Regions from separate parts of the Ferrigenium straubiae genome, predicted to be linked through region 1. Evidence: riboswitches for the same ligand, from Rfam matches in the RefSeq annotation. Region 1 holds a riboswitch; each other region holds the start of a gene.
What was found. A riboswitch is a leader RNA that binds a small molecule or an ion and turns the genes downstream of it on or off. The one in region 1 is predicted to bind cyclic di-GMP.
Positions count from the first base shown of each region.

Region 2: another riboswitch for cyclic di-GMP. It lies ahead of ACRRNM_RS05815 (response regulator); the one in region 1 lies ahead of ACRRNM_RS02060 (HlyD family type I secretion periplasmic adaptor subunit).
Region 3: another riboswitch for cyclic di-GMP. It lies ahead of ACRRNM_RS03870 (HlyD family type I secretion periplasmic adaptor subunit); the one in region 1 lies ahead of ACRRNM_RS02060 (HlyD family type I secretion periplasmic adaptor subunit).
Region 4: another riboswitch for cyclic di-GMP. It lies ahead of ACRRNM_RS05740 (bacteriohemerythrin); the one in region 1 lies ahead of ACRRNM_RS02060 (HlyD family type I secretion periplasmic adaptor subunit).

Region 1 is NZ_CP194331.1:435,801-441,959, forward strand. Features, by position in the region: gene ACRRNM_RS02050 (IS256 family transposase) at 1-827, opposite strand, end outside; gene ACRRNM_RS02055 (peptidase domain-containing ABC transporter) at 992-2,836, shown strand; cyclic di-GMP riboswitch class I at 3,101-3,185, shown strand; gene ACRRNM_RS02060 (HlyD family type I secretion periplasmic adaptor subunit) at 3,379-4,746, shown strand; gene ACRRNM_RS02065 (protein-lysine palmitoyltransferase) at 4,790-5,359, shown strand; gene ACRRNM_RS02070 (acyl carrier protein) at 5,382-5,624, shown strand; gene ACRRNM_RS02075 (beta-ketoacyl-[acyl-carrier-protein] synthase family protein) at 5,631-6,159, shown strand, end outside.
Region 2 is NZ_CP194331.1:1,240,816-1,246,974, reverse strand. Features, by position in the region: gene rsxC (electron transport complex subunit RsxC) at 1-315, opposite strand, end outside; gene rsxB (electron transport complex subunit RsxB) at 312-857, opposite strand; gene rsxA (electron transport complex subunit RsxA) at 868-1,443, opposite strand; gene ACRRNM_RS05815 (response regulator) at 1,570-2,490, opposite strand; cyclic di-GMP riboswitch class I at 2,510-2,596, opposite strand; gene ACRRNM_RS05810 (quinone-dependent dihydroorotate dehydrogenase) at 2,690-3,706, opposite strand; gene ACRRNM_RS05805 (hypothetical protein) at 3,710-4,591, opposite strand; gene ACRRNM_RS05800 (arginyltransferase) at 4,588-5,346, opposite strand; gene aat (leucyl/phenylalanyl-tRNA--protein transferase) at 5,343-6,038, opposite strand; gene ACRRNM_RS05790 (hypothetical protein) at 6,126-6,159, shown strand, end outside.
Region 3 is NZ_CP194331.1:855,680-860,375, forward strand. Features, by position in the region: gene ACRRNM_RS03865 (hypothetical protein) at 102-452, opposite strand; gene ACRRNM_RS03870 (HlyD family type I secretion periplasmic adaptor subunit) at 498-1,865, opposite strand; cyclic di-GMP riboswitch class I at 2,059-2,143, opposite strand; gene ACRRNM_RS03875 (peptidase domain-containing ABC transporter) at 2,408-4,636, opposite strand.
Region 4 is NZ_CP194331.1:1,229,438-1,235,596, forward strand. Features, by position in the region: gene ACRRNM_RS05735 (AMP-binding protein) at 1-1,492, shown strand, start outside; gene ACRRNM_RS05740 (bacteriohemerythrin) at 1,514-1,933, opposite strand; cyclic di-GMP riboswitch class I at 2,207-2,291, opposite strand; gene ACRRNM_RS05745 (HAD family hydrolase) at 2,369-3,031, opposite strand; gene hda (DnaA regulatory inactivator Hda) at 3,037-3,705, opposite strand; gene ACRRNM_RS05755 (AI-2E family transporter) at 3,702-4,760, opposite strand; gene purM (phosphoribosylformylglycinamidine cyclo-ligase) at 4,821-5,861, shown strand; gene purN (phosphoribosylglycinamide formyltransferase) at 6,019-6,159, shown strand, end outside.

The DNA.
Region 1 (6,159 bases):
AACTTCCACGAGACATAGTTCAGGCTGTAGCGCACCAGATGCACGATGCATAACTGCACGTCGGTCTTGGGGAATACGGCCTCGATGGCTTCCGGGAATCCCTTCAAGCCATCGACACAGGCTATGAAGATGTCCTGCACGCCACGGTTCTTCAGTTCGGTCATCACCTGCAACCAGAACTTGGCGCCTTCGGTCTGGGCGATCCAGATGCCCAGCAGCTCCTTCTCGCCGGTCATGTTGATGCCCAACGCCAGGTAGACCGCCTTGGCGCGGACGGTGCCGGCATCCCTTACCTTTACGTGAATGCAGTCCAGATAGACGATGGGATACAGCGCATCCAGCGGGCGGGATTGCCATGTCTTCACCTCGTCGGTCACGGCATCGGTCACCGAGGAGGTCAGCGTCGGCGACACCTCCGTGCCATACATTTCTTCCAGGTGGGACTGGATCTCGCGCACGGTCATGCCACGGGCGTAGAGCGACAGAATCTTGTCGTCAAATCCAGTCCAGCGGGTCTGGTGCTTGGGGATGAGTTGCGGCTCGAAGCTGCCGTGGCGATCGCGAGGAATCTCGATGGGGAGCTCGCCGAATTCACCCTTGAGTGTCTTTTTGCTTTTGCCGTTGCGGGTGTTGCCCGCAGGATTGGTGACGGCTTCATTCTTGCCGTAACCAAGATGCGCTTCCATCTCGGCATTCAGCGCACGTTCGACCAATGCCTTGGTGAGCTGCTTGAGCAGGCCGTGCTCGCCTATCAGGTCTTCCGGTTTCTTGTAGTTAGCCAGCAGGCTGTCGATCAGTTCTTGCGGTAGTGCTTTCGCTACGGTCATGTCCTCTCCTTGCAAAGTGGCGGCAGTTTCCTGCCAAATGACCGTTTACACAAAAATTCTTACACCCTCAAACTGAGGCTGCTGTCCCGCATCCAGAAGGGCAGGAGGCTCCGCCGCCCAAACCAGCAACCCCCGCACTGCTCATCAAGGCCGACGAAGAGCGCGTGCTGTTCTTCCGCGCAGGAGCCGAGCAGCCCGAGACCGTGCCGCTCGCCGAATTCACCAGGCACTTCCGCAACGACATCCTGCTGGTCGCGCGCGACACCGCGCAGACCGCGGCCGACCTCGAAGAGGAGCAGACCGCCTCGGCCCCGCAGCCTCCCGCGCCCGGCCACACCCCGTTCGGCTTCCGCTGGTTCGTGCCGGAGTTGATGAAGCACAAGCGCGTCTGGCGCGACATCCTCATCGCCTCGCTCGCGATCCAGCTCGTCGGCCTCGTCACCCCGCTGTTCACCCAGGTCATAATCGACAAGGTCATCGTCCACCAGACACAGAGTACCCTCATCGCCATCGCCGTGGGGCTGGTCATGTTCATGCTGTTCAACAGCGCCATGACCTGGCTGCGCCAGTACTTCGTGCTGCACACCGGCAACCGCATTGATGCCGTGCTCGGCAGCCAGGTGTTCCGCCACCTCTTGCACCTGCCGCTGCCGTACTTCGAACACCGTCCCACCGGCACCCTGGTCGCGCGCCTGCACGGCGTCGAGACCGTGCGCGAATTCATCTCCGGCGCGGCGGTGAGCCTGTTGCTCGACCTGCCGTTCCTGCTCATCTTCGTCGCCGTGATGTTCTGGTACAGCTGGCAGCTCACCCTGATCGCGCTCCTGCTGCTGTCGCTGATCTGCGCCCTGAGCTTCGCCGTCACGCCCGCGTTGCGCGACAAGCTCAACCACCAGTTCCTGCTGGGCGCCAAGAGCCAGGCCTTCGTCACCGAATACGTCGCCGGCATGGAGACCGTCAAGTCACTGCAGATGGAACCGGTGCTGGAACAGAAATACGGCGACCTGCTCTCGAACTATCTCGCCGCCGGCTTCTCCACGCGCCAGCTCTCCAACAGCTACAACGTCGCGGCCAACGCGCTCGAACAGATCATGACCCTGTCCATCCTCGTGGTCGGCGCGCTGCTCGTGATGCGGAACGAAGGCTTCACCATCGGCATGCTGGTCGCATTCCAGATGTTCGCCGGGCGCATGAGCCAGCCGATGCTGCGCCTGGCCGGGCTGTGGCAGGAATTCCAGCAGGCCGACATCGCCGTCAAGCGCCTCGGCGACCTGATGGACGCGCCCGCCGAACCGCATGCGCTGGTTCCCGCGCGCGCACGCGGCGGGGCAGGGGGCAAGGTCGAGCTCAGGGAGGTCAGCTTTCGCTACAGCGACAAGCACCCCTACCTGTACCGCAGCCTCAACCTCACCCTGCCCGCGGGCAAGCTCACCGTGCTGATGGGGCCCTCGGGCTGCGGCAAGAGCACGCTCGCCAAGATGCTGCAGGGCTTCTACTGGCCGACCGACGGCAGCGTGCTGCTCGACGGCTACGACATCCGCCACCTCGCCGCGAACGAACTGCGCGCCAACTTCGGCGTCGTGCCGCAGGAGACGCGCCTGTTCTCAGGCACGCTCTACGACAACCTGCAACTGGCTAATCCGCACGCCGGCTTCGAGGAGATCGTGCATGCGTGCAAGATGGCCGAGATCCATGCGGTCATAGAGCAGCTCCCGCAGGGTTACCAGACACCGGTGGGTGAGAACGGTGTGGGACTTTCCGGTGGGCAGCGCCAGCGCATCGCCATCGCGCGCGCCCTGCTCAAGCGCCCGCGCGTGTTGATCTTCGACGAATCGGTGAGCAACCTCGATATGCAGACCGCTGAACACTTCGCCGGCACCATCAATAAGCTCAAGGGCAAGGTCACCATGCTGTTCATCACCCACCAGTTGCCCAAGGCGCTGCAAGTGGACGAGGTGATCGAGTTCGGCAAGCCGGAGGGGGCGGCAGCTGCGGCGGTGAGCCATTAGGCACGAAATCGCCGGATTGTCCCAAATGACTAGGCCGAAATATATATGCATTTCGGCATATTGTTTTATGCCTGTCCGCGGATTAACGTTACGCCCAAACAAAAATAATTAGGGAAGCGTGAATAAGTCCTCCGTTCGTAGTGAGCTTGTCGAACCATGAACGGAGCATGGAATGAAATCCGCAAGCCGTAAAGCCCGCCCTTCGACAGGCTCAGGGCAAACGTACTTGTTCAGTTTCCTTGCCACCGGATTTTTCCGGGGCACCAATGAAAAAGGCAAACCTGCCGAAAGGCAGGGACGCAAAGTTTCCGGTCTAAGGGGTAAAACCTATGATGGCGGGGCTGCCAATGGTAGTTTTCGGCAGCTCCTTTGTTTGTGGAGAGAGGGGCGTCATGTTGGTCAGGTCAGTTGCAGAAGTGCATCTCCCTTATCGCGGTGCGGTAAGCGGCATGTCAGACGTATTTCCTTCCGATACATCTCCCATAGCCTCTCCCCGGATCGAGCCCGGATTGATCCACCTAAAATCCTCCGGGAAGCAATAAATGCGCGCCAAGCGCTGGAAAAAACAACTCACGGGCGTCGATCCCCTCGACTTCTCCCCCGGCCTGCTGCGCATCCAGGCGCAACCGCCCGCGCCGTTTGCGCGCACCCTGCTGTATATCCTGCTCACCCTGCTGGGGCTTCTGTTCATCTGGTCCGCCCTCGGCAAGCTCGACGTCGTCGCCAGCGCCGAGGGCAAACTCATCCCGCAAAGCTACCTCAAGATCGTTCAGCCCTCCGAGCAGGGCGTCATCCGCGACATCCTCGTCGAAGAGGGGCAGCGGGTCAAAGCCGGGCAGGTGCTCATGCGCATGGACACCACCCTCTCCGGAACCGATGTCGCCACGCTGAACACGGATGCACAGAGCAAACGCCTCACCCTGCGCCGCATCGACGCCGAGCTTTCAGGTCGCCCCTTCGCCAAACAAGCCGGCGACCCCGCCGACCTCTACAGCCAGGCGCGCGCCCAGCACCAGGCCAACCGCCTCGCTTTTGATACCGCACTCGCTCAGGAGCGCAGCCTGCACGCCAAGGCGCAGAGCGACCTCGCCGCCGCCGAAGAGGTACGCACCAAGCTGCTCAAGACCCTGCCGCACTACCGCCAGCAGGACGAGGCCTACGAGAAGCTCGTCAAGGACGGCTTCGTCAGCCGCATCATGGCCAACGACAAGGCGCGCGAACGCATCGAAAAGGAACAGGGCCTCAAGTCGCAGGAATACCTCATCCAGAGCGCCCAGGCCAGCCTCGACCAATCCTCCCGCAGGCTCGCCCAGATCACCGCCGACTACCGGCGCAACCTGCAGAACGAACGCGCCGACATCGAAGACAAGCTCGACAAGTCCAAGGGCGAACTCGCCAAGCAGCAATACCGCCACGGCCTGCACGAACTCAGGGCCCCGCACGACGGCATCGTCAAGGACCTCGCCACCCACACCCCCGGCACCGTCATCAGCCCCGGCACCATCCTGATGACCCTCGTCCCAAACGACGAAATCCTGCGCGCCGAAGTCTGGGTCGGCAACCAGGACGTCGGCTTCATCCACACCGGCGAACCGGTCAAGATCAAGTTCGCCGCCTACCAGTTCCAGAAGTACGGCATGGTCGAGGGTGAGGTCGCGCACCTCTCCGCCGACGCCAGCGACAACAACCCGCAACAGCAGCCCAGCAACAAGACCGGCAGCAACCTGCCGTTCGCCTACCGCGCCCTGATCGACCTCAAGGCGCAACACCTCATCGCCGACGGCGTGCGCCACAGCCTCAGCCCCGGCATGCAGGTCACGGCGGAGATACACCTCGGCACGAGAACCATCCTCGAATACCTGCTCTCGCCGGTGCTGGGCGCGTTCCAGGAAGCGGCGAGGGAGCGGTGAGCATAGCCACGATATTTTTAACCGAAACAACGAAGGAAACAGCATGAACAAGAAAGTCAGCACAGCAGCCACCGACAAGCCCGGCCAGCCGAAAAAAAACGGCAAGGCAAAACAGGCTGCGACCGAAGCGCCGGGCCAGGCCGCACAAAACGAAAAAGCCCCTGCGACTGCGCAGCCCGCATTGAAGGAAGCGCAGAATTCGCTTGCCAAGCTGCCCATCATGGGGCCGGCGCTCTGGCTGTATGCGCGGGACCCGATGAAGAAATTCATGTTCGTGGGCGACATCGACTGGGCCATCCTGCCGCCCGTCATCCTCGACCAATGCCGCCTCTACACCAAAGACGGAATTCCGTTTGCCTTCTTCACCTGGGCGCTGGTGAATGACGCAATCGATCAGCGCCTGCGTTCGGGCACGCCGCGCATCGCGCCGAACGAATGGAAATCCGGCACACACCTCTGGCTGGTCGATGTCGTCACGCCGTTCGGCAAAACGGAAGAAATGATCGACGAATTGCGCAAGGCGCAGTTCCCCGGCCAGAAGATCAGCGCGCTGCTGCCCGATCCGCAACAGGGCAACCAGGTCAAGCTGCGCGAATGGGCGCCCGCCAACTGACCAATTGACATAGGGGTTTGCCATGACACCAACAATCGCCATTCTCCGGCGCCTGATCGAGGAGGATTTGGGGTTGCCTTGCGACCAACTGTCGCTGGAATCGCGCCTCGACGACATCGGAATCGATTCGCTCACATTCATGGAGCTGTCGTTTGGCCTTGAGAAGGAACTGAACATCAGCTTCCCTGGTGCAACACCCGCCATTCGCACCGTTGGCGATTTTGTTGCACTGGTCGACGGCCTGCGGGCTAAGGCCGGGAGATAGAGTCACATGGAAATCCGCAGAGTCGTCGTCACCGGAATAGGCATTGTCAGCCCCCTTGGTCATGACCCCAAGACCTTCTTCGACAATCTGGCCAATGCCAGATCCGGCGTGCGCCGCATCGACGATCGCTTCGACTCGCCTCTCGATGCTCCGGTGGCCGCCACGGTGGAAGGCTTCGATCCCGCTACGCACTTCCCGAAAACCCGGCTCCTCTCGCTCGACCGGGTCAGCCAGTTCGCCCTGGTCGCCGCTCGCCAGGCGATCGAGGATGCACAGCTTGAGCCGGCGCGGATTGGTGCGGAGCGCGTTGGCGTTTCCGTCGGAACCGGTATGGGTGGCGCAGGCACGCTGGACAGCGCCTACGATGAAATTTACGTGCGCCACGCGCGCCGGGTGCGCCCCCTGACGCTCATAGCCGCCATGAATAATGCCGCGACGGCCAACTTGTCCATCGAATTCGGAATGCAGGGCGCCAGCTTCACCCATTCGGCTGCATGTGCGTCATCGGCCATCGCGATCGGCGAAGCAGCCCGCC
Region 2 (6,159 bases), 810 kb from region 1:
GTCCGGGATCAGCGTCGCGCACAGGTCCGGCAGGCCCGAAGGATGCGCGACGGGCTGCATGTCGATCGCGGCGATCGTGCCCGAAGTCGGGGCGTGCACCGCGCTCGAGACGAAGCCCTCCGGCATGCCGATGAGCTGGCCCTTGAGCACATGATCGCCGGCGCGCACCACCGGCCGCGCGGCCTCGCCCGCATGCTGGCGGAACGGGACGACGAGCCTCGCAGGCAGCGGCGCGTGCGCGATGCCCTGCTGCGTCGATTGCTCCTTGTTTTGCGGCGGGTGGATGCCGCCGTTGAACTTGAAGAGCGTCCTCATTTCGTCGCCGCCATCATGTAAACCGGATGCTGCCGCTTCCAGGTCGCGATGCTCTCCCTGATCGGCACCATGCTGATGCAGTCCACCGGGCAGGGCTCGACGCACAGTTCGCAGCCGGTGCACTCGGAGGCGATGATGGTGTGCATCTGCTTCGCCGCACCCGCGATGGCATCCACCGGGCAGGCCTGGAAACACAGCGTGCAGCCGATGCAGAGGTTCTCGTCGATGAAGGCGACCGCCTTCGGCTTGAGCACCGTGCCGCTGCCGAAGGGCTTGAATTCCACGCCGAGCAGGTCGGCAAGCTTGCGGATGCCGTCCTCGCCGCCGGGTGGGCACTTGTTGATGTCTTCCCCGGCGGCAATCGCCTCGGCGTAGGGACGGCAGCCGGGATAGCCGCATTGTCCGCACTGCGTCTGCGGCAGGATCGCATCGATCTTGTCCACCAGCGGGTTGCCCTCGACGCGGAACCGGATCGCGGAGTAGCCCAGCACCGCGCCGAGCGCGAGGGCGATGGCCGCCATGACGAGCAGGGCGTTTAGCATTTGGCCCCCATTATTTGATGAACCCCGAAAACCCCATGAACGACAGGCTCATCAGCCCCGCCGTGACCATCGCGATTGCCGAGCCCTTGAAGATGCCCGGCACGTCCGCACCTTCCATGCGCTCGCGCATCCCGGCGAACAGCACCATCACCAGCGTGAAGCCCAGCGCGCCGCCCATGCCGAAGAAGACGGATTCCATGAAGTTGTGGTTCGCCTGCACGTTGAGCAGCGGGATGCCCAGCACCGCGCAGTTGGTGGTGATGAGCGGCAGGTAGATGCCGAGCACCTGGTGCAGCATCGGGCTGGTCTTCTGGATCACCATCTCGGTGAACTGCACGATGCCCGCGATCACCACGATAAACGACAGCGTGGTCAGGTAGGAGAGCTCCGGCCCGAGCAGGTATTCGTTGATGAGGTAGCTGGCGCCCGAGGCCACGGTCAGCACGAAGGTGGTGGCCAGACCCATGCCGAGCGAAGTCTCCAGCTTCCGGGATACCCCCATGAAGGGGCAGAGGCCGAGAATCTTGACCATCACGATGTTGTTCACGAACACCGCGCCAACCAGGATGAGCAGATATTCGGTCATATTCGCACCTGTGGAATCAGGGGCGGATTATCTCCCGATTCAAATGCCGCTTCAATCGTTCGCGTTCAGAGGTTTCCAAAAAACAACGCCCCGCAAGAAGCGGGGCGCCGATGAGAGGGGGGATTTTCAGTGGCTGCCTGAGGGTAGTGGCGGCGCTGATGCGTGGTCGGCTACTTTTGCCATTTGGGCGCAGAATTTTTCCCTGCAGGAAGCGATAAACGATTCGAGTTTTTCCTTGAGTGGTGGAGGGACATTAACGAACTCAACCGCCACCTCGGTATTGCGCAATGGGTCGGTGCAGGATTTGCTGAATTCCACCCGCTTTATTCTTGCCTGGAAATGGAATGGAGAGTCATTTTCCAGCGGCAGGGTAACGGTGGCAAAGTCATCGACATACCCGCTGCCAGGTTTGACTTGCGAAGTCTTCACCCGGCAGCCGGTCATCGAGATATCGGCCAGTTCCGCCCCGTAGTCGTGAAATGAATCGAAGCCGATGTTGATTTCACAAGGCAGGGCGGTCTTGAGCCTCTCGGCGCGACGCCGTTCCATCAGGCCTTTGAGGCGGTGCACCATGCCAACCAACTGGTCGGGGGCAAAGGGCTTGCACAGGTAATCGGCGGCGCCCTCCCGGAGGGCGATTTCCCGGGCAACGGGCTCGACGCTGGATGACATCAGCACGAAGCGGGTGCGCATGCTATGCGGGCTGTTGCGGATGATTCCAAGAAGATCGCGCGGGGACAGACCGGGCATTTCCAATGAGCTGAAAATCCAGTTGATGACGCGCCCGGACTTCAGTACTCGAACTGCATCGTCTGCATCCTTGGCTTCGTGGATTTCCTTGCATCCCAAATCCCGATGAAGAATCTTCCGGACGTAATCCCGCGTGGCTTGCGAAGTATCAACGATTAGCGCATTGGAAAGTAACATGGTATTGCTCCTTTCATCGTGTCCGATCCGGTACGAAACAGGCTGCGCGCGGCAATGCCGGATCAATCGGTTTATGAAAAGGCTGTGGGGCAGATGAGGAAGGACGCGTGCTAAACGCAAAGAAGGAAAACTTCATCGGTTTGGCGACCCCGCTGTCATATGGCATAGCCAGTCAGACCGGTGGTTTTGCGTCCCCGCCTTTCGGTCGGGTTTGCCCTTTACAACCTTGTGCTGCCACTCTAGCAGATCATGCAAAAAAAGTGTATCAAATTTGTCGAGGATGAATGCCGGAGACAGGTGCTTCCGGCTCAGCCTCGAATTACAGGGCGCGGAGGGCGGCGCAGCATTCGCCGACCAGCGCCGGACCGCGATAGATCAGGCCGCTGTAGAGCTGTACCAATGAGGCTCCCGCCTCGATCTTCTCCGCGGCGTTCGCGCCGCTCAGGATGCCGCCCGCGCCGATGATGGGCAGCGCGCCTTGCAGTTCGGCGGCAAGCTGGCGGATCACGGCGGTGGATTTTTCGCGCACCGGGGCGCCGGAGAGTCCGCCGGTCTCGTTGCAGTGCGGCAGGTTTTCCACGCCCTCGCGCGACAGCGTGGTGTTGGTCGCGATCACGCCGTCGATGCGGTGTTTGACGAGCAGCGCGGCGATCTGTTTAACCTGTTCCGCGTCGAGGTCGGGGGCAATCTTCACCGCGAGCGGCGTGTATTTGCCGTGTGTTTCGGCGAGCTTCAGTTGTTCCGCCCTTAGTTGCGCGAGCAGCGCGTCGAGTTCGTCGCCGCCCTGCAACTGGCGCAGGTTCTTCGTGTTGGGCGAGGAGATGTTGACGGTGACGTAGCTCGCGTGCGCGTACACCTTGCGCAGACAGATCAGGTAGTCGTCTGCCGCCTTCTCGATCGGCGTGGCAGCGTTCTTGCCGATGTTGATACCGAGGATACCCTTGCATTTTGCGCACTGCACATTCTCGATCAGCGCATCCACGCCTTCGTTGTTGAAGCCCATGCGGTTTATGATGCCCTGCGCTCCGGGCAGGCGGAACAGGCGCGGCCGGGGGTTGCCGGGCTGCGGCAGCGGGGTCACGGTGCCGATCTCGATGAAGCCGAAGCCGAGCGCCGCGAGCCCGGCTATGCACTCGCCGTTCTTGTCGAGCCCGGCGGCGAGGCCGACGGGGTTGGGGAAGGTCAGCCCCATCACGGTGCGCGGATCGTCGGGGGGGCGCTTCGCGATGAGGCCGCTCAGGCCGAGAGCATGCGCGGTTCTGAGTCCGCTTAGTGTCAGGTTATGGGCGGTCTCCGGGTCAAGCCGGAACAGCAGGGGGCGCAGCAGTGGGTACATGGGTCAGTTCTTCTTCACGACGATGGGGATGGAAAATTTTTTCTTCTTGAACAGGTCGCTGCGCTTCTTGCCGCGCCAGTTCTCCGCGATGATGTCGCCGAGCTGCAGGCACAGCAGGCCGAACAGGGCATAGCCGGCCTGCGCGAACAGTGGGCTGACCGCGAGATCGCCGCCCGCCACCCGATGGCTCATCGCGGCGAGGTTGCCGACGATCAGGCCGGCGAGCACGGCGCAGGCTACGCGCCCCCAGTCGCCGGATGTCAGGCTGGAGAAGATCGTGCTCTCGTGCCACAGCAATTGCAGTGCAACCAGCAGCAACAGCGGCGCTGCCCACAGCAGCCAGGAGAGTTGCGCGGGCCATGCCGCGCCGCCCAGCAGTCCCAGCATCGCAAGCGGCAACAGGGTGAAGGCCAGCGTTTCGGGGGCGGGCGCGGGCAGGGCGGGGCCGCGCGCGAGGCGCTTGAGCAGGCCGGTGAACGAGCCGAGCAGGGCGCGCGTGATGAGGACGGCGGGTGCCAGCAGCGCAAAAAGGGCGGTGCAGAGCATGATCTGCAGGAGCGAATGATCCGGCCCGCTCAGCCAGCTTGCGACAAACAGGTTGAGGTAAACGATCAGCCAGCCCAGCACGGCGCCCGCCGCGGCCATGGCCAGATAGTAATTGTGCTGCATGCCGAACGGGCTGTTGCCGGTGCGTATTTTGACGAAGAAATTGACGAGCAGCGCGTAGCCCAGCAGCAGGAGGGCTGTTACGGGGATGGCTGCAATGCTGCCTTCGGCGAGTCGCTCGCCAACAGGGAGCTCATACCATTCATGTCCGCTCAACAGGAGGCCGGCGAGCGGCAACAGCAACAGGGCGGCGATGAAAACGCCCAGGCGCGTCTTCAAGCCGGCTCCTTGCCGAGCGCTTGCCATGTCCCGGCTATCAGCCCCTCGGCGGGCTGGTAGCCGGTCTTGTAGGACATCTTGCGGCTGTGCTTGATCCAGTAGCCGAGATAGACGAAATCCAGGTCGAGCTTGCGGCACAGTTCGATCTGCCACAGCACGTTGTAGACCCCGAAGCGCGCGCGCGGCAGATCAGGTTCGTAGAAGGTGTACACCGAGGACAGGCCGTCGCTGAGCAGGTCGATCACGCTGACCATGCGCAGCGCGCCCTCCCTGTCACGGGTTTTGTCGAAGGGCTCGCGGAACTCCACCAGCAGCGTATCGACGTGGCTTTGCAGCAGGAAATCCCGGTACGAGTCGCGGTCGTCGTTGTCCATGCCGCCGTCCGGGTGGCGCGCGCGCTGGTAGCGCTGGTACAGCTCGTAATACTCCGGGCGGTCCTGCAGGCGGTGCAGGCTGGCATCGAGGTGCGCATGTTGCGCCCAGGCGCGCCGCTGCGAGCGGTTGGGCGCGAACTGTTTGACCGGGATGCGCAGCGGCACGCAGGCGCTGCAGCCTTCGCATTGCGGGCGGTAGGTGTAGGTTCCGCTGCGCCAGAAGCCATGCTGCACCAGCTCCGAATAGACCGGCGTATTGATCAGGAAGGTGGGCGTGGCAACCTGCGAGCGCGCTTCAATTCCGGGCAGGTAGCTGCACGGATAGGGCGCTGTCGTGTAGAAGTGCAGCGCAGATAGTGGAATGTCGTTCAATAAACTCATGTGAAGAGGTCGGCATCGAATTGCCAGCGTTTGACAGGTTCGCAGTTTATCAATTCCCGCAGCCGCGCGATAAATTCGCCGCGCGGAATCTCGCGCGCGCCGAGCGAGGCGAGGTGAGCGGTGTTCATCTGGCAATCGATCATGCCGAACTGCCAGCGTTCGAGCTGCCGCGCCAGGTGGGTCAGCGCGATCTTGGAGGCGTTGCTGGCGCGGCTGAACATGGATTCTCCATAGAACATCTGCCCGATGGCAATACCGTATAACCCTCCGGTCAGCCTGCCGTCCATCCAGGTCTCCACCGAGTGCGCGTAGCCCAACTCGTGCAGCGCGCGATACGCTGCGATCATGTCTTCGCTGATCCATGTACCGCCCTGACCACTGCGCGGCGCGGCGCAAGCGCGCATCACCTCTTCGAAGGCGGTGTCGCAGCGCACCTCGTAGGCGGCATTGCGCAGCACCTTGGCGAACGAGCGGGAGATCCTGATTTCGTCCGGAATCAGCACCATGCGCGGGTCGGGGCTCCACCACAGGATCGGTTCGCCGGGGCTGAACCACGGGAAGATGCCGTGCCGGTAGGCCTCCAGCAGGCGCGGCGCGGACAGGTCGCCGCCCGCGGCGAGCAGGCCGTTGGGCGAGCGCAGTGCGCGCTCGAGCGGCGGGAACGGCGCATCAACGGTCAACCACGGAATCATCGGCTCAGGCATATTGGCATATATTCAATGCGGGTATTTTGCGGTTATATTGCCACGGGTTAAGACTGTTGGCTTGCGAGGTGAAAAATGTTGTCAGGCATATTCGGCAAAAAAAACGATC
Region 3 (4,696 bases), 420 kb from region 1:
TCTTTTGGCAGCCTAGTCGGATGGCTAGTAGTTCCACCAGGCCTGTCCTGAGCCACGCCGAAGAAGGGCTCACCACGAACGGAGGGATATTCAGCGCTTCCTTATTCTGGACAGGCATCTTTAATTCCTGCTTTCGACTGTATATCCGTAGCAACCGAGCGTAATTTTTCCGCTACGACCCTCAGACTGTTCATTTGCACCCTGGCGGCTTCAACCTTCTCCGCATCGACCGGCTGCCCGTCGGACAGGACCGAATTCGTCACCCGCTCTATGGCGTCGGCAAACCGGTCCAGTGCGTTCGCCCGAGCGAGATAGTTTTCAGTCTTGGCCGTCACCGATTTCCATATGGAATGACTGAAGTCGTCCACCTGTTTCAACAGTTCATCTACAAAAACCTCCCCGCCAGCCAAGCCACGCAACAAAGAAACCGGCTCTTCGTCATGCTTTTTCATTTCGCTTCTCCTGTCAGGAAATCAAAGTTCTCTTGATCGTTGCGCTCACCGCTCCCTCCCCGCTTCCTGGAACGCCCCCAGCACCGGCGAAAGCAGGTATTCGAGGATGGTCCGAGTGCCGAGGTGTATCTCCGCCGTAACCTGCATGCCGGGGCTAAGGCTGTGGCGCACGCCGTCGGCGATGAGGTGCTGGGCCTTGAGGTCGATCAAGGCGCGATAGGCGAACGGGAGGTTGCTGCCGGCCTTGTTGCCGGGCTGCTGTTGCGGGTTGTTGTCGCTGGCGTCGGCGGAGAGGTGCGCGACCTCACCCTCGACCATGCCGTACTTCTGGAACTGGTAGGCGGCGAACTTGATCTTGACCGGTTCGCCGGTGTGGATGAAGCCGACGTCCTGGTTGCCGACCCAGACTTCGGCGCGCAGGATTTCGTCGTTGGGGACGAGGGTCATCAGGATGGTGCCGGGGCTGATGACGGTGCCGGGGGTGTGGGTGGCGAGGTCCTTGACGATGCCGTCGTGCGGCGCCCTGAGTTCGTGGAGGCCGTGGCGGTATTGCTGCTTGGCGAGTTCGCCCTTGGCCTTGTCGAGCTTGTCTTCGATGTCGGCGCGTTCGTTCTGCAGGTTGCGCCGGTAGTCGGCGGTGATCTGGGCGAGCCTGCGGGAGGATTGGTCGAGGCTGGCCTGGGCGCTCTGGATGAGGTATTCCTGCGACTTGAGGTCCTGTTCCTTTTCGATGCGTTCGCGCGCCTTGTCGTTGGCCATGATGCGGCTGACGAAGCCGTCCTTGACGAGCTTCTCGTAGGCCTCGTCCTGCTGGCGGTAGTGCGGCAGGGTCTTGAGCAGCTTGGTGCGAACTTCCTCGGCGGCGGCGAGGTCGCTCTGCGCCTTGGCGTGCAGGCTGCGTTCCTGGGCGAGTGCAGTCTCGTAGGCGAGGCGGTTGGCCTGGTGCTGGGCGCGCGCCTGGCTGTAGAGGTCGGCGGGGTCCCCGGCTTGTTTGGCGAAGGGGCGGCCTGAAAGCTCGGTGTCGATGCGGCGCAGGGTGAGGCGTTTGCTCTGCGCATCCGTATTCAGCGTGGCGACATCGGTTCCGGAGAGGGTAGTGTCCATGCGCATGAGCACCTGTCCGGCTTTGACCCGCTGCCCCTCTTCGACGAGGATGTCGCGGATGACGCCCTGTTCGGAGGGCTGGACGATCTTGAGGTAGCTCTGCGGGATGAGCTTGCCCTCGGCGCTGGCGACGACATCGAGCTTGCCGAGGGCGGACCAGATGAACAGGAGCCCCAGCAGGGTGAGCAGGATATACAGCAGGGTACGCGCAAACGGCGCGGGCGGTTGCGCCTGGATGCGCAGCAGGCCGGGGGAGAAGTCGAGGGGATCGACGCCCGTGAGTTGTTTTTTCCAGCGCTTGGCGCGCATTTATTGCTCCCCGGAGGATTTCAGTTGGATCAATCCGGGCTCGATCCGGGGAGAGGCTACGAAAGATATATCGGGAGAAAATACGTCTGACATGCCGCTTACCGCACCGCGATAAGGGAGATGTACTTTTGCAACTGACCTCACCAACATGACGCCCCTCTCTCCACAAACAAAGGAGCTGCCGAAAACTACCATTGGCAGCCCCGCCATCATAGGTTTTACCCCTTAGACCGGAAACTTTGCGTCCCTGCCTTTCGGCAGGTTTGCCTTTTTCATTGGTGCCCCGGAAAAATCCGGTGGCAAGGAAACTGAACAAGTACGTTTGCCCTGAGCCTGTCGAAGGGCGGGCTTTACGGCTTGCGGATTTCATTCCATGCTCCGTTCATGGTTCGACAAGCTCACTACGAACGGAGGACTTATTCACGCTTCCCTAATTATTTTTGTTTGGGCGTAACGTTAATCCGCGGACAGGCATAAAACAATATGCCGAAATGCATATATATTTCGGCCTAGTCATTTGGGACAATCCGGCGATTTCGTGCCTAATGGCTCACCGCCGCAGCTGTCCCCGCCTCAGGTTTGCCGAACTCGATCACTTCGTCCACCTGCAGCGCCTTGGGCAACTGGTGGGTGATGAACAGCATGGTGACCTTGCCCTTGAGCTTGTTGATGGTGCCGGCGAAGTGTTCGGCGGTCTGCATATCGAGGTTGCTCACCGATTCGTCGAAGATCAACACGCGCGGGCGCTTGAGCAGGGCGCGCGCAATGGCGATGCGCTGGCGCTGCCCGCCCGAGAGGCCGATGCCGTTCTCGCCCACCGGGGTCTGGTAGCCTTGCGGGAGCTGCTCGATGACCGCATGTATCTCGGCCATCTTGCAGGCGTGGACGATCTCCTCGAAGCCGGCGTGCGGATTGGCCAGTTGCAGGTTGTCGTAGAGCGTGCCGGAAAAGAGGCGCGTCTCCTGCGGGACGACGCCGAAGTTGGCGCGCAGTTCGTTCGCGGCGAGGTGGCGGATGTCGTAGCCGTCGAGCAGCACGCTGCCGTCGGTCGGCCAGTAGAACCCCTGCAGCATCTTGGCCAGCGTGCTCTTGCCGCAGCCGGACGGCCCCATCAGCACGGTGAGCTTGCCCGCGGGCAGGGTGAGGTTGAGATTGCGGTACAGGTAGGGATGCTTGTCGCTGTAGCGGAAGCTGACCTCCCTGAGCTCGACCTTGCCCCCTGCCCCGCCGCGCGCACGCGCGGGAACGAGGGCATGCGGTTCGGCGGGGGCGTCCATCAGGTCGCCGAGGCGCTTGACGGCGATGTCGGCCTGCTGGAATTCCTGCCACAGCCCGGCCAGGCGCAGCATCGGCTGGCTCATGCGTCCCGCGAACATCTGGAATGCGACCAGCATGCCGATGGTGAAGCCTTCGTTCCGCATCACGAGCAGCGCGCCGACCACGAGGATGGACAGGGTCATGATCTGTTCGAGTGCGTTGGCGGCGACGTTGTAGCTGTTGGAGAGTTGGCGCGTGGAGAAGCCGGCGGCGAGATAGTTAGAGAGCAGGTCGCCATATTTCTGTTCCAGCACCGGTTCCATCTGCAGGGATTTGACGGTCTCCATGCCGGCGACATATTCGGTGACGAAGGCCTGGTTTTTTGCGCCCAGCAGGAACTGGTGGTTGAGCTTGTCGCGCAGCGCGGGCGTGACGGCGAAGCTCAGGGCGCAGATGAGCGACAGCAGCAGGAGCGCGATCAGGGTGAGCTGCCAGCTGTACCAGAACATCACGGCGAGGAAGATGAGCAGGAACGGCAGGTCGAGCAGCAAGGTGACGGCCGCGCCGGAGATGAATTCGCGCACCGTCTCGACGCCATGCAGGCGCGCGACCAGCGTGCCGGTGGGGCGGTGTTCGAAGTACGGCAGCGGCAGGTGCAAGAGGTGGCGGAACACCTGGCTGCCGAGCACGGCGTCGATGCGGTTGCCGGTGTGCAGCACGAAGTACTGGCGCAGCCAGGTCATGGCGCTGTTGAACAACATGAACATGACCAGCCCCACGGCGATGGCGATGAGGGTGCTCTGTGTCTGGTGAACGATGACCTTGTCAATGATGACCTGGGTGAACAGCGGGGTGACGAGGCCGACGAGCTGGATGGCGAGCGAGGCGATGAGGATGTCGCGCCAGACGCGCTTGTGCTTCATCAGCTCCGGCACGAACCAGCGGAAGCCGAACGGTGTGTGGCCGGGCGCGGGGGGCTGCGGGGCGGAGTCGGTCTGTTCCTCTTCGAGGTCGGCCGCGGTCTGCGCGGTGTCGCGCGCGACCAGCAGGATGTCGTTGCGGAAGTGTTGCGTGAACTCGGCGAGCGGAACGGTCTCGGGCTGCTCGGCTCCTGCGCGGAAGAACAGCACGCGCTCTTCGTCGGCCTTGACGAGCAGCGCGGGGGTTGCAAGCTTGGGCGGCGGAGCCTCCTGTCCTTCTTCCGGATGCGGGACAGCAGCCTCAGTTTCGGTTGCCGGAGCTTCCCCCTGCGTATCTGCTTCGTCTTCACGCAGGAAGGCGACCACGGGGAACGGCATGCGCTCCAGCGTGGCGATGCCCTCTTCATCCAGCACCGTCTCGCCGACCTTGAAGTCCAGTGCCTGCAAGGCGGCGATCAGCGAGGTGCGCGAATACGGCGGCGGAAATTGCTGGCGGATGAGCTGCGGATCGAACGGAAGACGGAATACGCGCGACAGGCTGCCGATCAGCCATAACATGTCCTGCCCGGTGTAGTGCATCTCCTGCCCTTTCAAAAAATCTATCGGTCAAGCATGAGCCTGACATCATGCAAATAATACGGTGTACTTGTTTTC
Region 4 (6,159 bases), 790 kb from region 1:
GCCGATGCGCGGGCCGCTGGTCGACCGCATCAGCCGCGAGCGCTTCGCGCGCTCCGGCCGCGCCGAGCCCGCAACGGATGAGAAGGACGCGTTGCGCTTCGTCGCCTGCGGCCGCCCGCTGCCCGGCCACCAGATCCGCGTCGTCGATGCCACGGGGCGCGAGGTCGCCGAGCGCGTCGAAGGGCGGCTGGAATTCAAGGGCCCTTCCGCGACCGCAGGCTACTTCCGCAACCCGGAGCAGAACCGCCTGCTGTTCCGCGATGGCTGGCTCGATTCCGGCGACTACGCCTATTTCGCCGAGGGCGACGTCTACCTCACCGGCCGCGCGAAAGACATCGTGATCCGCGCGGGGCGCAACATCTATCCCCACGAACTGGAGGAGGCCGTGGGCAACCTCCCCGGCGTGCGCCGCGGCTGTGTGGCGGTGTTCGGCAGCCCCGACCCAGTGAGCGGCACCGAGCGGCTGGTGGTGATGGCCGAGACGCGCGAGGCCGAAAAGCAAAAACGCGAGGAGCTACGCGGCCGCATCAACGCGCTGACCCTCGACATGCTGGGCACGCCCGCAGACGACATCGTGCTCGCCCCGCTGCACGGCGTGCTCAAGACCTCCAGCGGCAAGATCCGCCGCGCGGCCTGCCACGAGCTCTACGAACAGGGCGCGGCGCCCGAGCGCGCGGTGTGGTGGCAGGTGATGCGGGTCGCGTGGGCCGGGCTGCTGCCCGAGCTGCGCCGCGCGGGCCGCGTGGCGGCCGACCTGCTCTACGCGGGCTGGGTGTGGTCGCTGTTCTGGCTGCTCGCGCCGCTGACCTGGCTCGCGGCCGCGCTGCTGCCGCGCCCCGCCTGGGGCTGGGCGGCGAGCCGCGCGAGCGCGCGCCTCTATGCGCGCCTCACGGGCACGCCGCTCGCGGTGCAGGGGCTGGAGAATCTGCCTGCCACGCCCTGCGTGCTCGCGGCCAACCACGCGAGCTACCTCGACGGCATCGTGATGGTCGCGGCGCTGCCGATTGAGGGCAGGCAGTATGGTTTCGTCGCGAAGAAGGAGCTGCTCGACAAGTTCGTTCCGCGCACCTACCTGCAGCACATCGGCACAAACTTCGTCGAGCGTTTCGATCCGCAGCAGGGCGCGGCGGACGTGCAGGTGGTCGCGGCCTCGCTGCGCGCGGGGCGCTGCCCGGTGTTCTTCCCGGAGGGAACCTTCGACCGCAACCCCGGCCTGCTGCCGTTCCGCATGGGCGCCTTCGTGGTGGCCGCCGAGGCGGACGTGCCGGTCGTGCCGGTCGTGATCCGCGGCACGCGCTCCATGCTGCGCGCCGACCACTGGTTCCCGCGCCGCGGCGCCATCTCGGTCACTATCGGCGCACCCGTCGCACCGGACGGCAACGACTGGACCGCGGCGATCCGCCTGCGCGACGCGGTGCGCGCGGAAATCCTGGGCTTATGCGGGGAACCCGACCTCGTGCGGGGGGAGAAGCCGCCGGTTCAGGCGCGGTGAAGGCTCGATGGGATAGTTCCGTCAACCGCAGAAGTTGTATTCATGCTCCTTCAGCACCGGCTTCATCAACATGTCTTCCCTGACAATATGGCCGGTTATCCAGTCGCACAGGTATTGGTAGCACTGTTTCGCGATCCGGTCGGACCACATGCCGCTCAGCGCATTCAATTTGTCCTTCATGCGACGGAATTCATCCAGCAGATTCTCATGCACCGATTCGATCCTGGTGGAGTCCAGGCCCACCGCCGCTGCTATCCTTTTCTCGTTCTTGAAATGAGCGCGCAGCCAGTACTCGATCTGCTCGAGCTCGTGCGACAGGGACGAGCCGTCCTTTGCCCTGATGGTCGCATCCAGGCTGATCACCATAACGATCAGATTTCTATGTTCCGAGTCGATGACGGCGTTGCCGACGCTCAATTCGTTAGACCACACTAATGCCATTGCTTGCCTCAAAAGTTCAGTTTCCACGATAGCCGCCGGCTGAAAAACCGCGCCGGGCGGGCGCATTGTGCAATTACGGAGATGTGGAATCAGTGAAACCCGGAGGGCTTCGGATTTTCCCCTGTCGCGATTCGCGACTCCGGGAATTGATCGGGATGGAATCTGCCGGACAGGCCGCCCCCGGCGGAGCGTTTTGAATGGACTTCAAAGGAAGGCTGGACTTCTGACATGACTTCTCCTTATCGATAAGCAGAGCAACAGCCAGAATCATTTTTTGGCGGCCCCGCTATCGTAGGTTTTACCCCTTAGATCGGAAACTTTGCGTCCCTGCCTTTCGGCAGGTTTGCCTTTTTCAAATGTGCCGCCAAAAATCCGGCGGCACGAGGATGCGAATCTTACTTAAGTCATAATTTTGCGCAAGGGAAAAATTGTAATTTAGCACAAGCTTATGATTTGCCAGCCATGCCGCTCGGCATGGGCGCGCAACGTGGCGTCGGGATTGGCCGCGACGGGGTGTTTCACCTTCTGCAGAAGCGGCAGGTCGTTGAGCGAATCGCTGTAGAAGGTGCTATCGGCGAAGCTGTCCAGCGTCCAGCCGCGCTCTCTCAGCCAGTTTTCCAGCCGCGTGATCTTGCCCTCGCGGAAGCACGGCACATCCGCCACACCGCCGGTGAATTCGCCGCCCTTGTGCTCCGGCTCGGTCGCGATCAGGTGCTCGACGCCGAACTCGCGCGCGATCGGTGCGGTGACGAAGCTGTTGGTCGCGGTGATGATGACGCACAGGTCCCCCGCCGTGCGATGGCGCTGCACCAGTTCACGCGACTGCGGGGTGATCATCGGCAGCACGCTCTCGCGCATGAATTGCTTGTGCCACTCGTCCAGCGTCTTGCGCGAATGGCGCGACAGCGGCTTGAGCTGGAAATCCAGGAACTCGTGGATGTCCAGCGTCCCGGCCTTGTATTGCTCGTAGAAGGCGAGGTTCTTCACCTCGAACAGTTCGCGGTCGAGCACGCCGATGCGGATGAGGAACTGCGACCACTCGAAATCGCTGTCGCCGTTGAGCAGGGTGTTGTCCAGATCGAATAAAGCCAGATTCACTTCAGTTACCTTTTACCTTTCAGTTCCTGTTGCAGGATTTCTTTGAGCAGCGGCACCGACGGCGCGCGGTGCAGGCGCAGCGAATGCTCGTCCAGCGCGTCCAGCGCCGCCATCAGGCTGGGCAGGTCGCGGCGGCCGTGGCGCAGCAGATATTGCGTGACCTCCGGCGGCAGCGCGAAGCCGCGCGACTGCGCGTGCTGCGCCAGCGCCTGCGCCTTTTCCTCGTCGCTCAGGCCGTGCACCTGGTACACCAGCCCCCAGCCGAGGCGGGTGCGCAGGTCGTCGCGAAGCGCCAGATGCAGCGGCGCCTGTGTGCCGCTGACCAGCAGCATGCCGCCGCTGTCGCGCATGCGGTTGTAGAGATCGAACAGTTCGATCTGCGCGGCGGCGTCGAGGCGCTCGACATCGTCCACCGCGACCACCTCTGTGGGCTGCGGGACACTGCCCTGCGCATAGACCGCGCTGCGCTGCGCCTCCAGTGCTGCGCTTACACAGGCGCGCAGCAAGTGGCTCTTGCCGCTGCCGGCCTCACCCCAGAGATAGAAACTCCGCTCGCTGCTGCTGCCCGCCAGGGCATGGCGCAGCACCGAAAGCAATTCGAGGTTGCGCCCCGCGACGAAGTTGGCCAGGGTCGGTTGCGAATCGGGGGTAATGTCGAGCAGCAGTTGGCTCACGGTTTGTTGTACATGTTACTTGTGAGATACCACGCCCTGCCGTGGCGCAGCGCAACCAGCAGGATTGCGGACAGCGGCAGCGCAAGCAGCAGGCCGAAGAAGCCGAACACCTGGCCGAAGGCGAGCAGCGCGAAGATCACCGCGAGTGGATGCAGGCCGATGCGGTCGCCGACCAGCCACGGCGTGACCACCATGCCTTCGAGCAACTGCCCGGCGCCGAACGCCGCCCATACCCACAGCACGCCGCCGAAGCTCGTGAACTGCATCGCCGCCGCGAGCGTCGCGAGCGACAGGCCGAGGATCATGCCGAGATAGGGTACGAACACCAGCACCCCGGCGAGGATGCCGATAGGCAAGGCGAACTCCAGTCCGGCCAGCCACAGCGCCACGACGTAAAACAAACTCATCAGCAGCATCACGGCAATCTGCCCGCGCAGGAACTCCGCGAGCACGCCGTCCACTTCGGCGGCGATCTCCGCCACCTTGGCGTGCCAGTGGCGCGGGACCAGTTCGTCCAGTTGCGCGACCAGCGCATCCCAGTCGCGCAGCAGGTAGAACATCGCCACCGGAATCAGCAGCAGGTTGACCAGCGCGCCGGCAATCGCACCGCCGCTGCTGCCGATCCACGGCAGCACTTTCCCCGCAACCCCGCCCGCGCCCTGCCAGTGGCTGAGCAGCAGGTTCTTCAGCGCCTGTGCGTCCCATTCGAGGCTCACGCCAAACCATTGCTGCAACTGCGGCAGCAGCTTCGTGCGCGCAGCCTCGATCCAGTCCGGGACGCGCGTCACGAACAGGCTGATTTCCTTTTCCAACAGTGGCAGCATGATGACGAGCAGCAGGCCGGACAGCAGCAGCAAGCCGCCCATCACCAGCGCCACAGCCAGCGTGCGCGGCACTTTGCGGGCGGCGAGGCGCTGCACCAGCGGGTTGCAGATGTAGGCGAGGATGCCCGCCGCGACGAACGGCGTGAGGATCGGGCTGAGCAGATACAGCAGCACGGCGGCAACGGCAGCAAAGATCAGCCATTGCGCGGCGGCGAAGCGAGGCAGGGTCATTTCGGGTAAAATTCGCGGGAAATTTGCGGCACTTTACCTTCTAGAAAGCGAGAACTCAACTTGAGCCAGACCAGTTCACTGTCCTACCGCGATGCCGGCGTCGATATCGACGCGGGCGACCGCCTCGTCGAAAACATCAAGCCGTTCGCCAAACGCACCATGCGCCCCGAAGTTCTCTGCGGCATTGGCGGCTTCGGCGGGCTGGTAGAAATTTCCAAAAAGTACAAGGAACCCGTGCTGGTGTCCGGTACCGACGGCGTCGGCACCAAGCTGAAGCTGGCGTTCGAGCTGAACCGCCACGACACGGTCGGCATCGACCTGGTCGGCATGAGCGTCAACGATATTCTGGTGCAGGGCGCGGAGCCGCTGTTCTTCCTCGACTACTTCGCCTGCGGCAAGCTCGACGTGGAGGCCGCCACCGAGGTCATCAAGGGCATCGCCTCCGGCTGCGAACAGGCCGGCTGCGCGCTGATCGGCGGCGAGACCGCCGAGATGCCCGGCATGTACCCGGCCGGCGAATACGACCTCGCGGGCTTCGCGGTCGGCGTGGTGGAAAAATCGAAGATCATCACCGGCCAGAACATCAAGGCGGGCGACGCGGTCATCGGCCTCGCATCGAACGGCGCGCACTCCAACGGCTACTCGCTGGTGCGCAAGATCATCGAGCGCAGCAGACCCAACCTCAACGCGAAGTTCGACGGCGAGCGCACCTTGGCCGACTGCATCATGGCGCCGACGCGCATCTACGTGAAGCCGCTGCTGGCGCTGATGCAGTCCGTGACGGTCAAGGGCATGGCGCATATCACCGGCGGCGGCCTGCTGGAGAACGTGCCGCGCGTGCTGCCGGAAAACGTTGTCGCGCAACTGAACGGCAAGGCCTGGCATACGCCCAAACTGTTCGACTGGCTGCGCGAGATGGGCAACGTCGCGCCGCAGGAAATGTACCGCACCTTCAACTGCGGCATCGGCATGGTGGTGATCGTGGACGGCAAGGATGCTGACGCGGCAGTCGCACAACTCAACGCGGCCGGCGAACGTGCCACTGTGATCGGCGCGATCCGCGCGAGGAACGGCGACGAGCACCAGACGCAGGTCAGCTAATAGATAAACCGTTCGCCCTGAGCTTATCGAAGGGTTCACTACGAACGGATTAATTCAGCTAGGGTTGTAGGTCGGGTTTTAACCCGACATGTCGGGCTGAAGCCCGACCTACGCTCAAATGAATTATTCGGGTTAATTCAGAGAGTCGCAGGCAAACATGAAGTCCATCGTCATCCTCATCTCCGGCCGCGGCAGCAACATGCAGGCGCTGCTCGAAGCGAAGCTGCCCTGCCGCATCGCGGCGGTGATCAGCAACCGCGCCGATGCCGGCGGACTGCAGGTCGCACAGGCGCACGGC